2 regions of the Mesorhizobium sp. BR-1-1-10 genome follow, and region 1 is predicted to be linked to the other one. Evidence: predicted binding sites of a transcription regulator. Region 1 holds the regulator's gene; the other holds the start of a gene.
The links. Region 1 encodes PhoB, which activates phosphate uptake and scavenging genes when phosphate is short. Its sites were predicted from a motif close to TGTCATNNANCTGTCAT; they were not measured.

Region 1 (7,275 bases):
GTCATCTTCTTGCCGTCGGCGAGTTGCGAGGCGATCTCGGCGGCGTTCTTGCCGAGTTCGCGCGCGTCCTTCCACACCGACACGGTCTGGGTGCCGAGCGCGATGCGGTTGAGCGCGGCGTGGTCGCCGTCCTGGCCGGAGACCGGCACGGTGCCGGCGAGCCCCTGCGCCGTCAGCGCCGCGACGACGCCGCCGGCGGTGCCGTCATTGGCGGCGACCACGGCGTCGACCTTGTTGTCGTTGGCGGTGAGGAACTGTTCCATGTTCTTCTGGGCGTTGGCGGGCAGCCAGCCGTCCGTATAGGCTTCGCCGACATTCTTGATCTTGCCGCTGTCTATGGCCGCCTTCAGCACTTCCATCGAGCCCGAGAACAGGAAGTCGGCATTCGGATCGGCGCCGGAGCCCTTGATGAAGACGTAATTGCCCTCAGGCTTCACCTTGAACACTTCGCGGGCCTGCATGCGGCCAACTTCCTTGTTGTCGAAGGTCAGGTAGAAGACGTCCTTGTTCTCGATCAGGCGGTCATAGCCGACGACCGGAATGCCCTCGTCGAGCGCCTTCTGTACCGCCGGGCCGATGGCCGACGCGTCCTGCGCCAGGATGATCAGCGAATTGGCACCCTGCGAAATCAGGCTCTCGACATCGGTCAGCTGCTTGCCGGGATTGGACTGCGCATCGGCGGAAATGTACTTGTCGCCCGCGGCCTCGATCGCCTTCTTCATGGCCGCCTCGTCGGTCTTCCAGCGCTCCTCCTGGAAGTTGGACCACGACACGCCGATGACCTTGTCCTTTGCCTGCGCGACCGACGCCAGCGTCAGCGACATGGCGACACCCGCCAGAATGGCGACTGTGAATCTCTTCATGATATCCTCCCTGCGCCCGCGTGTGGCGCGACCAAACTGGCCCTAAGGCCGGCACAAAGGCCCTATTTTTTCGAGCCTCGAAAAAACACTGGTCCATCGCCTGAGCACTGTCAACATTGATTCTGACGCATTTTGAGGTGCCAGAAGCCTTTTTTCGAGCCCCGCAATAAATAAATGACAGCCCCAGCCGCTTCTGCCAGTATTCGACCCGTTGCCGGAGGTGTTCGAGGGGGCGTCAAGAACCACGGCGACGGGGAGGGAATGATGTCGGTCGGAATCCGCCACGACGATCTGCGCCGGCGCAACCGCGCAATGGTGATTGGAGCCGTGCGCCGGGGTGGCCAGCCCTCGCGCACCGAGATCGCCGCTACTACCGCCCTCAGCCACTCGACCATATCGGCGATATCAGCCGACCTGATCGGCGAAGGTATCCTGAGCGAAGGCAAGCCGAACGAGGCCGGCTCACTGAAACGCGGCCGGCCGCAGGTGGGCCTTTGTCTCAACCCCGAGGCCGCGGCGGTCATGACCGTGGTGCTGTCGCTGAATTTCCTCTCCGTCGCCCTCATCGACTACGCCGGCCAGGTGATATCGGAGGAGCAGCGCCGGCTGGACACGCTGACCATGTCGCGCGAGGCGCTGATCGGCGAATGCGTGGCCATCGTCCGGCGCCGCCTCGAGGATCCCGACCTCGATGTCGCCAGCATTGCCCGCATCGCGCTGGCGATCCAGGGCATCACAGACACCGAGGCGCGCGCCATGCTGTGGTCGCCGATCACGCCGCAGACGGACATTGCCTTCGCCGATATACTCGAAGCCGAATTCGGCATCCCCGCCACCATGGAGAACGACTGCAACATGATGGCTGTGGCGCTGCGCTGGCGCGACCCCGAGCGCTACCGCGACGACTTCATCGCCATCCTGCTCTCGCACGGCATCGGCATGGGCCTGGTGCTGAAGGGCGAGCTGTTCACCGGCACCCATTCCTCCGGCGGCGAGTTCGGCCACATGATCCATCGCCCGGGCGGCGCGCTCTGCCGCTGCGGGCGGCGCGGCTGCGTCGAGGCCTATGCCGGCAACTATGCCATCTGGCGTAATGCAGGAAAGATGGGTGAGGACGCCAAACCGGTCGACGTCAGCGACGCCGACATGCGCGCATTGGCGGCTACGGCGCGCGAAAGAGACGGACCGGAGCGCGAGGCCTATCGCAAGGCCGGCGAGGCGCTGGGCTATGGCCTTGGCAGCCTGTTCGCGCTGATCGATCCGGCGCCGGTTGCGATGGTCGGCGTCAGCGCCGCCGCCTTCGATCTGATCGAGCCGGCCTTGCGTGAGGCCATCGCCCAGACCGCCGGCGGCCAGCATTCGACGTCGATTTCCTTCGATACAGAGCCGAACGAATTGCCGCTGATCCGCGAGGGCTGCGCCATGCGCGCGCTCACCTTCGTCGACCAGGAGATCTTCGCGCCGGGCGTGCAGGTGAGATCCGGCAAGAACGTGGCCTGATCTCAATCCTCGCGGATTGCGTAGCCCGCGCCACGGATGGTGCGTATCACATCGGGCATGCGGCCATTGTTGACCGCCTTGCGCAGGCGGCCGACATGCACATCCACGGTGCGCTCGTCGATGTAGATCGTCTCGCCCCAGACATTGTCGAGCAACTGGCTGCGCGAGAACACGCGGCCGGGATGGCGCATCATGAATTCGAGCAGCCGGAACTCGGTCGGTCCGAGCCGGATCTCGCTCTTCTTGCGATAGACCCGGTGCGATTCGCGGTCGAGCACGATGTCACCGACCTTGAGCACGCTGGACAGCACTTCCGGCTTGGCGCGGCGCAGCAGCGCCTTGACCCGGGCCATGAATTCCGGCGTCGAGAACGGCTTGACCAGATAGTCGTCGGCGCCGGTCGAGAGGCCGCGCACGCGGTCGCTCTCCTCGCCGCGCGCCGTCAGCATGATGATCGGCAATCGCTCCGTCTCGGGCCGCATGCGCAGGCGCCGACAGAGTTCGATGCCGGAAACCGCCGGCACCATCCAGTCGAGCACCAGGAGGTCGGGCACGTTTTCCTGGAGGCGTATCTCGGCTTCGTCGCCGCGTGTCACCACCTCGACCTGGTAACCCTCGGACTCCAGGTTGTAGCGGAGGAGCACGCCCAGCGGCTCCTCGTCCTCCACCACCATGATGCGTGGCGCGATCATCGATCGATCATCCCTGCCGTCAAGCCGCCGGCACCGACATCGCCGTCTCGTCCTGCTTCGGACGGTTGGCGGGCAGTTGCGTGCCGGTCAGCACATAATACGCATTCTCGGCGATGTTGGTCACATGGTCGCCGATGCGTTCGAGATTCTTGGCGCAGAACAAAAGATGCGTGCAAGCCGTGATGTTGCGGGGATCCTCCATCATGTAGGTCAGGAGTTCGCGGAAGACCGAAGTGTATTTGACGTCGATGCGTTCGTCGTCATTCCTGAGCTTGGCGAGGGCGGCGGCATCGCCCGCCGCATATTCCTCGACGACGCCCTGCACCTGGATCAGTACCAGCTGCGCCATGGAGTCGATGGAATGCGACAGGTCGCGCGGCGTGGCGGTGAGGCCGACCGAGCCGACGCGCTTGGCGATGTTCTTGGCAAGGTCGCCGATGCGTTCGAGATCGCCCGCCATGCGGATCGAGCCGACGACATGACGCAGATCGTCGGCCATCGGCTGGCGCTTGGCGATCAGGGTGATGGCGCGATCATCGAGTTCGCGCTGGCGCGCGTCCATGATGGCGTCGTCGGAGACGACGCGCTGTGCCAGCGCGTTGTCGGAATTCAGCAGCGCCTTGGTGGCGCCGCCGACCATCGTGCCGGCGAGATCCCCCATGTCGCTGATCAGCCTGCTGATCTGTCCGAGATCCTCGTCGAAGGCTGCGACTGTGTGTTCGGCCATGATCCTGGTCCTCGTATGCGTGAGATCAGCCGAAGCGGCCGGTGATATAGTCCTGCGTGCGCTTCTCGCGAGGCGACGTGAAGATTTTCTCGGTTTTGTCGAATTCGACCAGCTCGCCCAGATACATGAAAGCCGTCTGCTTCGACACGCGCGCGGCCTGCTGCATGTTGTGGGTGACGATGACGATCGTGTAGTCGGCCTGCAACTCGTCGATCAATTCCTCGATCTTGGCGGTCGACAATGGGTCGAGCGCCGAGGCCGGCTCGTCGAGCAGGATGACCTCCGGCTTGACCGCCACGGTGCGGGCGATGCAAAGCCGCTGCTGCTGGCCGCCCGACAGGCTGAGGCCGCTGGCGTTGAGCTTGTCCTTGACTTCGTTCCACAGCGCGGCGCGTTTCAACGCCTGCTCGACACGGCCGTCCATCTCGGCCTTGCCGATCTTCTCGTAGAGGCGGACGCCGAAGGCGATGTTCTCATAGATCGACATCGGGAACGGCGTCGGCTTCTGGAACACCATGCCGATCTTGGTGCGCAACAGGTTGAGGTCCTGCGAGCGGTCGAGAACGTTCTGGCCGTCGAGCAGCACCTGACCCTCGGCGGTCTGCTTGGGGTAGAGCTCGTAGATGCGGTTGAAGACGCGCAGCAGCGTCGACTTTCCGCAACCCGATGGTCCGATGAAGGCCGTCACGCTGCGCTCGGGCAGCGACAAGGTGATGTCCTTCAGCGCCTTCGACTGGCCGTAGTAGAAATTGAGGTTCTTGACCTCGATCTTCGCCTTGGCGGCTGCGTCTGTCGCAATCGTCATGTCTGGAGACAACATCTGGCTCATTTGTCCTCTCTGCGTCCGGTCAGGCTGCGCGCAAAGATGCTGAGCGCGAGAACCGTCAATGTGATTATGAGTGCGCCGGTCCACGCCAGTTGCTGCCATTCCTCGTAAGGGCTGAGAGCGAACTGGAAGATGGTCACCGGCAGGCTGGCCATCGGCGCATTGAGATTGCTCGACCAGAACTGGTTGTTGAGCGCCGTGAAAAGAAGTGGCGCCGTCTCGCCGGAAATGCGGGCAATGGCCAGCAATATGCCGGTGACGATGCCGGACATCGCCGCGCGGTAGGCCACCGAACGAATCACCACCCAGCGCGGCGCGCCAATCGCCGTGCCGGCCTCGCGCAAAGCGTTCGGCACAAGGTTGAGCATGTCCTCGGTGGTACGCACCACGACGGGAATGACCAGGATGGCCAGTGCCACGGCACCGGCGATGGCCGAGAAATGTCCCATCGGCCGCACCATCAATTCGTAGACGAACAGGCCGATGATGATTGAGGGCGCCGACAGCAGGATGTCGTTGATAAAGCGCACCACGGTGGTGAGCTTCGAAAAGCGGCCATATTCGGCCATGTAGGTGCCGGCCAGCACGCCGATCGGCGTGCCGACGACGATGCCGATAATAGTCATCACGATGCTGCCGTAGATGGCGTTGAGCAGGCCACCGGCATCACCGGGCGGCGGGGTCATTTCCGTGAACACTGAGAGCGAAACGCCCGACAGGCCCTTATAGAGCAGCGCGCCGAGGATCAGCGCCAGCCAGGCAAGGCCGATGCCGGCGGCGACGACGCAGAGCGTCATCATCACGCCGTTCTTGCGCTTGCGGCTCTGGTGAAGCGATGCGGCTGTCGACATCGGTCAGACTCCGGTACGGGCATCGATGCGCATCAGCATGTAGCGGGCGATGGCAAGGATGAGGAAGGTGATGACGAACAGGATCAGGCCGAGCGCCACCAACGAGGAAGTGTAGAGATCGCCGACGGCTTCGGTGAATTCGTTGGCGATGGTTGCCGAGATCGTCGTTGCCGGCGCGAACAGCGAGGCGCTGATCCGGTGGGCGTTGCCGATGACGAAGGTGACCGCCATGGTTTCACCGAGTGCACGGCCGAGCGCAAGCATGACGCCGCCCATGATGCCGATGCGGGTGTAGGGGACGACGACCCGGCGTGTTACCTCCCAGGTCGTGCAGCCAATGCCGTAGGCGGACTCCTTCAGCACCGGCGGCACCGTATCGAACACATCCTTGGTGATCGAGGTGATGAAAGGCAGGATCATGATGGCCAGGATCATCGCCGAGGTCAGCAGGCCGATGCCATAAGGAGGCCCGGCAAACAGGCTGTTAAGGCCGGGAATGCCGTGGAACACGTTGATGATGAAAGGTTGCACTGTCGTCTGCAGGAACGGTGCCAGCACGAACAGGCCCCAGATGCCGTAGATGATCGAAGGAATGCCGGCCAGCAGTTCCACCGCCATGCCGATCGGGCGCCGAAGCGGACGCGGGCAAAGCTCGGTAAGAAAAATGGCGATGCCGATGCCGAGCGGCACAGCGATCAGGATGGCGATGGCCGAAGTGATGATGGTGCCATAGATCGGCGCCAGGGCGCCGAATTTCTCGGTGACGGGATTCCAGCTCTCGGTGGTCAGAAAGGAGAAGCCGAAGGTCGACAGTGCCTGCCAGGAACCGGCGAACAGCGAGATGGCGACGCCGCCGAGCAGCACCAGCACGAGAATGGCGGCGGCGCGGGTCAGCCCATGGAAGATCGAATCGGTCAACGCGAACCGTCTGACGGTGGCGTCGCGTGAACCTCGAATGGCTGGCAAGGCTTCGTGGGCAGCGCTCATGTCAAGCTCGGCTCTTTGTGTTGATTGAAAAGGAGCGCCGCGGGGCGGCGCTCCTCCAGAAAGATATTACTCGCCGGCGTAGACGGGCTTGCCGTCGGCCTTGATGTCGGCCTTCCACGAAGCCTTGATCAGGTCGACGACGCTATCGGGGATCGACACATAGTCGAGCGCCTTGGCGGTTTCCTTGCCGTCCTTGTAGGCCCAGGCAAAGAACTTGAGCGCTTCGCCGGTGGCTGCGGCATCGTCCGGGGTCTTGTGGATCAGCACCCAGGTCGAGGCAGCGATCGGCCAGGTGGCGTCGCCCGGCTCGTTGGTGATGATGACGTTGAAGTTCTTGGCGCCCTTGAAGTCGGCGTTCGAAGCAGCCGCGCCGAAGGATTCGAGCGACGGCTCGACGACCTTGCCGGCGGCGTTCAGCATCTTGGAGTAGGAGAGATTGTTCTGCTTGGCATAGGCATATTCGACATAGCCGATGCCGCCGTCGGTCTGCTTGACGGTGTTGGCAACGCCTTCGCTGCCCTTGGCGCCGACGCCGGTCGGCCATTCGACGGCCGTATCCGAGCCGACCTTGTCCTTCCAGTCGGGCGAGAGCTTCACGAGGTAGTCAGTGAAGTTGAAGGTCGTGCCCGAGCCGTCCGAACGATGAACGACGGCGATAGCGGTCGACGGCAGCTTAAGGTCCGGGTTCAGGGCCTTGATCGCGGCATCGTCCCAGGTGGTGATCGCGCCGAGATAGATCTGGGCCAGCGTCTTGCCGTCGAGGACGAGTTCGCCCGGCTTGATGCCCGTGAGGTTGACGATCGGCACGATGCCGCCCATCACCATCGGG
Region 2 (7,275 bases), on a different contig from region 1:
AAGGCCATGACCGTTGCCGAAGCAATAGATGCGGCTGTGCTCCAGGAAACGGCCGACGATCGACTTGACCCTGATGTTCTCCGACAGGCCCGGCACCTGCGGCCGCAGGCAGCAGATGCCGCGCACGACGAGATCGATCTCCACTCCGGCGCGGCTGGCATCGTAGAGCGCGTCGATGATGATGGGATCGACGAGCGCGTTCATCTTCATCCAGATACGCGCCGGCCGTCCCTCCAACGCATGGGTCACCTCGTCCGAAATGTGCTGGAGGATGCGGTTCCTCAGCGTGAACGGCGAGATCGCCAGCCGCATCTCCGCGGTCGGCTCGGCATAGCCGGTGATGAAATTGAACAATTGGGCGACGTCGCGGGCGATCGTCGGATCGGTGGTGAAGAAGGACAGGTCGGTGTAGATGCGCGCGGTGACCGGGTGGTAGTTGCCGGTGCCGAGATGGACGTAATTGCGCAGCTTGCCGTCCTCGCGCCGCACCACCAGCGACATCTTGGCGTGGGTCTTGAGTTCCAGGAACCCGAACACGACCTGCACGCCGGCGCGTTCGAGATCGCGCGCCCAGCGAATGTTGGCCTCCTCATCGAAACGCGCCTTGAGCTCGACCAGCGCCGTCACCGACTTGCCGGCTTCGGCCGCGTCGACCAGAGCACGCACGATCGGGCTGTCGTTGGAGGTGCGATAGAGCGTCTGCTTGATCGCCACGACTTCGGGATCGGCCATCGCCTGGCGCAGGAACTGCACCACCACGTCGAACGACTCATAGGGGTGATGGACGACGATGTCCTTCTCGCGAATGGCGGCGAAACAGTCGCCGCCATGCTCGCGGATGCGCTCGGGAAAGCGTGGGTTGTAGGGGATGAATTTCAGGTCATCGCGGGGAACGGAGACGATCTCGGAGATCTGGCTGAGCGCCAGCGGCCCGGTCAGCACGCTGATGCGGCTCGACGAGACGCCAAGCTCGCCGGCGACGAAATCGCGCAATTCCCCAGGCATCAGCTTGTCGAATTCGATGCGGATGACGGAGCCGCGGCGGCGGCGCTTCAGCGCCGTTTCGAACAGGCGCACGAGATCTTCCGATTCCTCTTCGACCTCGATGTCGCTGTCACGAATGATGCGGAACGTGCCGGAACCCTTGACCTCGTAGCCAGGGAAGAGCTTGCCGATATAGAGGCCGACCGCCTCCTCCAGCGGAATGAAGCGGACATGGTGCTTGCGGTCCGGCAGGCGGATGAAGCGCTTCAGCGCCACCGGCAGGCGCAAGAGCGCGCTCATCTCCTCGCCATTCTTGCGATGGCGAAGCTGCAGCGCCATCGAGAAGCCGAGATTGGGAATGAACGGGAACGGATGCGCCGGGTCGATCGACAGCGGGGTCAGCACGGGAAACACCTGCTCCTGGAAATGGTCTTCCAGCCAGACCTTCTCGTCCTTTGTCAGCGCGTCGCGGGTGATGCTTTCGATGCCTTCCTTGTTGAGCAGCACGGTAAGGGCCGACAGGCTCTTCTGCTGGTCCTCCTGCAGCCGCTCGACCTCACGCAGCAATTGTTCGAGCTGCTGTTCGGGAGTGCGTCCGTCCGGGCTCTTCAGCACGATCCCCTCGCGCACCTGGCCGGCAAGACCGGCGACGCGCACCATGAAGAACTCGTCGAGATTGGCGGCCGAGATCGACAGGAAGCGGACGCGCTCCAGCAGCGGGTGATGGGTGTTCAGCGATTCCTCGAGAACGCGGCGATTGAACTGCAGCCAGGAGAATTCGCGGTTGACGAAGCGGTCCGGATTGCCTTCCGGGCTCGCTGCCGCGACATTGTTGAATTCGCTCTGTACCGGCTTCAGTTCGTTCATGATTTCTGCTCTTCCGCGCGCCTCAGCCGGTTAACCGGCTTAACTTATCCTGTGGCAGGCTTTTGCGACAGTTCTCTGACAGGCTTTTGCGACAGTTTGATTTCATCGAACTTGCAAACAGACTTGATATGATCCAGATGCAGAGAGACTGCGCTAAGGAGACGATGATGGCAGGCGGTTCCATTCCCCATTTCCAGAACGATGCGGGCCATCCGGCGATCGACATCGGAGTCAAGGAATTCATGTGCACGGGCGCCAACCCGCCTTTCGACCATCCGCATGTTTTTCTCGACATGGGCGACGACAATGAGAAAGTCTGCCCTTACTGCTCGACCCTCTACCGTTATTCGCCGAAGCTGAAGGCGACCGAAACGCTGCCGGCGGGCTGCCTCTACATCGACCAGGCCGCCTGACCTTCCGATCATGAGCGAGACGCGGTCCCGGCAGGTCATGATCGCCGGGGCTGGCATCGCCGGGCTGACAGCGGCGATTGCCTTTGCCGAACGCGGCTATTCCGTGAGGGTGTTCGAACAGGCGCAGCGTCTCGAAGCGGCGGGCGCCGGCATCCAGCTCTCTCCTAACGCGACCCGCATCCTTCGCCAGCTTGGCGTGCTCGACACGCTTCTTGCCAATGCCGTCCAGCCGGAAGCCGTGGTGCTGAAGGACGCCGCGAGCCTGCGCCAACTGGCACGCGTGCCGCTTGGCGGAGCCGGCGAGGAACGCTGGGGGGCGCCCTATCTCGTGGCGCACCGGGCGGATCTGCAAGATGCCCTAATGGCGCGCGTTGCGCAAATGCCCGACATCCATCTCACCACCGGCGCGCAGGTCAGCAGCGTGACCTCCGGTTCACTCGTTATCACCAGGACAGACGGGGTCGGCCGCAAGGTTATCGATACCGAAGGATCTCTGCTGGTCGGCGCCGATGGCGTCTGGTCAGCGGTGCGGAGGTTTGCCAGTCCAGGCAGCGGAGCCGGCTTGGCGAACAGCCATTTCTCCGGCGAACTGGCCTGGCGGGCGACGGTGAGCGCAGACAACGAGGCGGGGCGAGCCTTCGCCGCAATCGGCGCTACCGACTGCGTCACCACCTTCCTGCACCTCGGATTCCACATGGTCGCCTACCCCGTCAGCAGGGGTAGCGCCTTCAACCTTGCCGCCTTCACCCGGGGCGAGCGCATCGCCGAGGGGTGGTCACGCCACGCCGATCCCGCCATCCTTTCAGGCGCCATGCGCCGCTCCGCGCCGGCGCTGGCGCGGTTGGTGGAACTCGCTGGCCCGTGGACCGCCTTCCCCATCCACACGGTCGAGCAGCGACGCTGGACTATGTCACAAGGCGTCGCGCTGATCGGCGACGCCGCGCACGCGATGACGCCGTTCGCGGCGCAAGGTGCTGCCATGGCGATCGAGGATGCCGCGACGCTGGCCAGCCTGGTCGCCGACATCCCCGGCGACCTGACGCAAAGCCTCGCCATCTGGGAGGAGCTGCGGCGGTCGCGCATCGCCAAGGTCATCCGTCGCGGCGCGCTCAATCGGCTTGCCTGGCATGCCCGTGGCCCGGTGGCGTTGGCCCGCAATCTGTTTCTGGCGGCGCGACCGGGAGAGAAGCTCGCAGCCGATCTGGACTGGCTTTACGGGTGGGAGCAGCAGCGGATCATCCGCCGCTGAAAGGAGCCAGCGGCAAAGCTAATTGTACAGCCGCATCGACAGCCCAAGCGAAACCGGCAGCGGGTTCCACCAGCCGGTGCGCAGGCCGGCGGTGCGCAGTGCCGCCGCCGTCCAGGTGTTGCAGCCGATCAGCGCGTTGAAAGGGCCATTGGCCTCATAAAAGCGATCGAAATTGGAGTAGGCGGCATTATCGATGACGATCGGACCGTTCGGCCCCTCCTGAAAGCTCGCTTCGATGAAATCGAGCAATGCGGCAAAACGGTCTTCGCCCACGTCGAAGCCGGCGACATCGGGGTGCGGCTCGGGAATGTTGCCGGCGACGGCGACATGCATCACCGACGCATCGAGCGTCAAAGCCTTGAACGCGGGCAGCGCCTTCAATTGCGACCATGTCGGCGTTTCCAGGTAGAAGGCGCGCCCACCCCAGCCGAAGACGAGGTAGCGCACTTCGGGCGCGTCCGAAGGCAGGCCGGCATCGGCAAGAAAACGAAAGCGCCGGCGCACCTCGTCGTCCACGGGAATGGCGATGTCGGTGTGGATCGGATTTTTCAGCACCAATATGTGCCGGATGCCCTCGCCCGCCGCGGCTGCCGGCCAGAGCGGCCGCGGCACCAGCGTGCCGAGCGACACGGCGAGCACCAGTGCTGCAACCAGAATGGCCAGGAAACGCAGGAGTTTTCTCATCGGTGCGGCTTCGCGATTCCATTCGCGGCTCTATGGAGAAGATCATTATCCGATCGGCCAGAAACTAAAAAGCCCGGCCGTGCGCGACCGGGCTTTCTCGACTTGGCGTCAGTCCGCTCAGTGCAGGATCTGCGACAGGAACAGCTTCGTGCGTTCGTGGCGGGGATGGTCGAAGAACTCGGCCGGCGTGTTCTGCTCGACGATCTGGCCCTGATCCATGAAGATCACCCGGTTGGCGACTTTCCTGGCAAAGCCCATCTCGTGGGTGACGCACAGCATGGTCATGCCTTCCTCGGCCAGCCCCACCATCGTCTCCAGCACTTCCTTGATCATTTCCGGGTCGAGCGCCGAGGTCGGCTCGTCGAACAGCATGATGCGCGGGTTCATGCACAGCGAGCGGGCGATCGCCACGCGCTGCTGCTGGCCGCCGGAAAGCTGGCCCGGATATTTGTTGGCCTGCTCGGGGATCTTCACGCGCTTGAGGAAATGCATGGCGATTTCCTCGGCCTGCTTCTTCGGCGTCTTGCGCACCCAGATCGGCGCCAGCGTGCAATTCTCGAGGATGGTCAGATGCGGGAACAGGTTGAAGTGCTGGAACACCATGCCGACCTCGCGGCGCACCTCGTCGATCTTTTTCAGATCGTTGGTGAGTTCCTTGCCGTCGACGATGATCTTGCCCTTCTGGTGTTCTTCCAGCCGGTTGATGCAGCGGATCATGGTCGACTTGCCCGACCCGGACGGTCCGCAAATGACGATGCGCTCGCCGCGCATCACCTTGAGGTTGATGTCCTTCAGCACATGGAACTCGCCGTACCATTTATGCATGGCGATGATGTCGATGGCGACATCGGTGGTCGAGATATGCATCTTGGCGGCGTTGACCTTGATCTCTTCCGCGCTGACGGCATTTTCGGTGGCCATGGCTGGGGTCCCCTTGTTCTTTTGTTAGCGTTTGTAGCCGGTGTCGAGCCGGCGTTCCGTGTACATTGAATAGCGCGACATGCCGAAGCAGAACAGCCAGAAGACGAAGGCGGCGAACACAAGACCGGATTTCGCGGTCTGCGCCGTGGCCCAGTTGGCGTCGGAGAAGTTCTGCTTGACGATGCCGAGCAGGTCGAACATCGAAATGATGAGGACCAGGCTGGTGTCCTTGAACATGCCGATGAAGGTGTTGACGATGCCGGGTATGACCAGCTTCAGCGCCTGCGGCAACACGATCAAGCTCATCTTCTGCCAGTAGCCGAGGCCGAGCGAATCGGCGCCTTCATACTGGCCCTTGGGGATCGCCTGCAGGCCGCCGCGCACCACTTCGGCCATGTAGGCCGCGGCAAACAGCGACACGCCGATCAGCGCCCTCAGATACTTGTCGAAAGTGACGCCGGCCGGCAGGAACAGCGGCAGCATGACGCTGACGAAAAACAGGACGGTGATCAGCGGTATGCCGCGCACGGCTTCGATGAAGATAATGCACAGCATCTTGATGATCGGCATCTTCGAGCGCCGCCCGAGCGCAAGCACGGTGCCCAGCGGCAGCGATACGGCGATGCCGACGAAGGACAGGCTCAGCGTGATCAGCAGCCCGCCCCAGCGCGAGGTTTCGACATGCGGCAGGCCGAATACGCCGCCGACCAGCAGGAAGAAGGAAACGATCGGCAGCACCAGGAAAAGCAGGATCGCGTTCAACCCCTTGCGCGGCACACGCGGCATCAGCATCGGCACCAGCAGCGCCACGAACAGGATGGCCACCAGGATCGGCCGCCAGCGCTCCTCGACCGGATAGGTGCCGAACATGAACTGGCCGAACTTGGCGTTGACGAAAGCCCAGCAGGCTCCGCTCCAGCCATCGGGCTGAATGCCGCCTTGCGCGACGGTCGCGCAGACCGTGCGGTCCGGTCCGGTCCACTGTGCGTTAATGAACGCCCAGTTGATGACCTGCGGCAGAACCCAGGCAACGATGGCGATGCCGAGGATGGTGAGGATGGTGTCGCCGACCGAGCCGACCAGGTTCTTGCGCATCCAGGCGATGGGGCCGCTGACGCTCGCCGGCGCGGGCTGCGCCAGCGCCATTTCGGTGCGCACCCAGGACAGATCGTGTTCCTGCATGGTCCTACCTCTCCACCAGCGCCATCCTGGCGTTGACCACGTTCATGACGGCCGAGGTCACCAGGCTGAGTATGAGATAGGCGATCATCATGATCAGCACGCCCTCGACCGCTTGTCCGGTCTGGTTCAGAACCGTGCCGGCCGTTGCCGTCAGGTCGGGATAACCGATGGCGATCGCCAGCGAGGAGTTCTTGGTCAGGTTGAGATACTGGCTGGTCAGCGGCGGGATGACGATGCGCATCGCCTGCGGCACCACGACCAGCCGCAGGATCGAACCGGATCGCAGCCCAAGTGCGGCCGCCGCCTCGGTCTGGCCCTTGCTGACGCCCCTGATGCCGGCGCGCACGATTTCAGCGATGAAGGCCGCCGTGTAGCAGGACAGCGCCAGATAGAGCGAAAGGAACTCCGGTTTGACCTGGAAGCCGCCGGTCAGGTTGAAGGTCGATTGTTTGGGCAAGTCAAAGCTCAGGGGAAAGCCGCTCAGCACGTAAGCCAGCAGCGGCAGGCCGATGATCAGCGCGGCGGAGGTCCAGAACACCGGAAATTGCTGGCCCGTCGCCATCTGCCGCTGACGCGCCCTGCGGGCGACGAACCATGACATTGCGATGCCCACGACAAGGGCGACCAGGATCAGCCAGGAGCCGTCGCCCCAGACCGGGCGCGGAAAATAGAAGCCGCGCTGGTTGAGGAACGAGCCGAAGGGCAGATGATAGGAATCGCGCGGCGCCGGCAGCACGGCGAGCACGCCGGAATACCAGAAGAAGATGACCAGCAGCGGTGGGATGTTGCGGAAGATCTCGACGTAAACCGTGCAGATCTTCTGGATCAGCCAGTTCTGCGACAGGCGGCCGATGCCGATGACGAAGCCGATGATGGTGGCGGTGATGATGCCGGCGACGGCAACGATGATGGTGTTGATCAGGCCGACGACGATGGCGCGGCCATAGGTCGAGTCCGACGTATAGGCGATCGGCG

Region 2: LB555_RS05250 (RNA degradosome polyphosphate kinase) is a predicted target of PhoB. The motif match lies at 1,916-1,932, and genes of this name have one in related genera.

What each region holds. Positions count from the first base shown of each region.
Region 1 is NZ_JAIUIL010000014.1:117,063-124,337, reverse strand. Features, by position in the region: gene xylF (D-xylose ABC transporter substrate-binding protein) at 1-863, opposite strand, end outside; gene LB555_RS26025 (ROK family protein) at 1,128-2,363, shown strand; gene phoB (phosphate regulon transcriptional regulator PhoB) at 2,366-3,055, opposite strand; gene phoU (phosphate signaling complex protein PhoU) at 3,075-3,782, opposite strand; gene pstB (phosphate ABC transporter ATP-binding protein PstB) at 3,808-4,611, opposite strand; gene pstA (phosphate ABC transporter permease PstA) at 4,608-5,459, opposite strand; gene pstC (phosphate ABC transporter permease subunit PstC) at 5,463-6,446, opposite strand; gene pstS (phosphate ABC transporter substrate-binding protein PstS) at 6,513-7,275, opposite strand, start outside.
Region 2 is NZ_JAIUIL010000002.1:462,541-469,815, forward strand. Features, by position in the region: gene LB555_RS05250 (RNA degradosome polyphosphate kinase) at 1-1,851, opposite strand, end outside; gene LB555_RS05255 (zinc-finger domain-containing protein) at 2,019-2,264, shown strand; gene LB555_RS05260 (FAD-dependent monooxygenase) at 2,275-3,513, shown strand; gene LB555_RS05265 (TIGR02117 family protein) at 3,532-4,197, opposite strand; gene LB555_RS05270 (amino acid ABC transporter ATP-binding protein) at 4,315-5,064, opposite strand; gene LB555_RS05275 (amino acid ABC transporter permease) at 5,143-6,300, opposite strand; gene LB555_RS05280 (amino acid ABC transporter permease) at 6,305-7,275, opposite strand, start outside.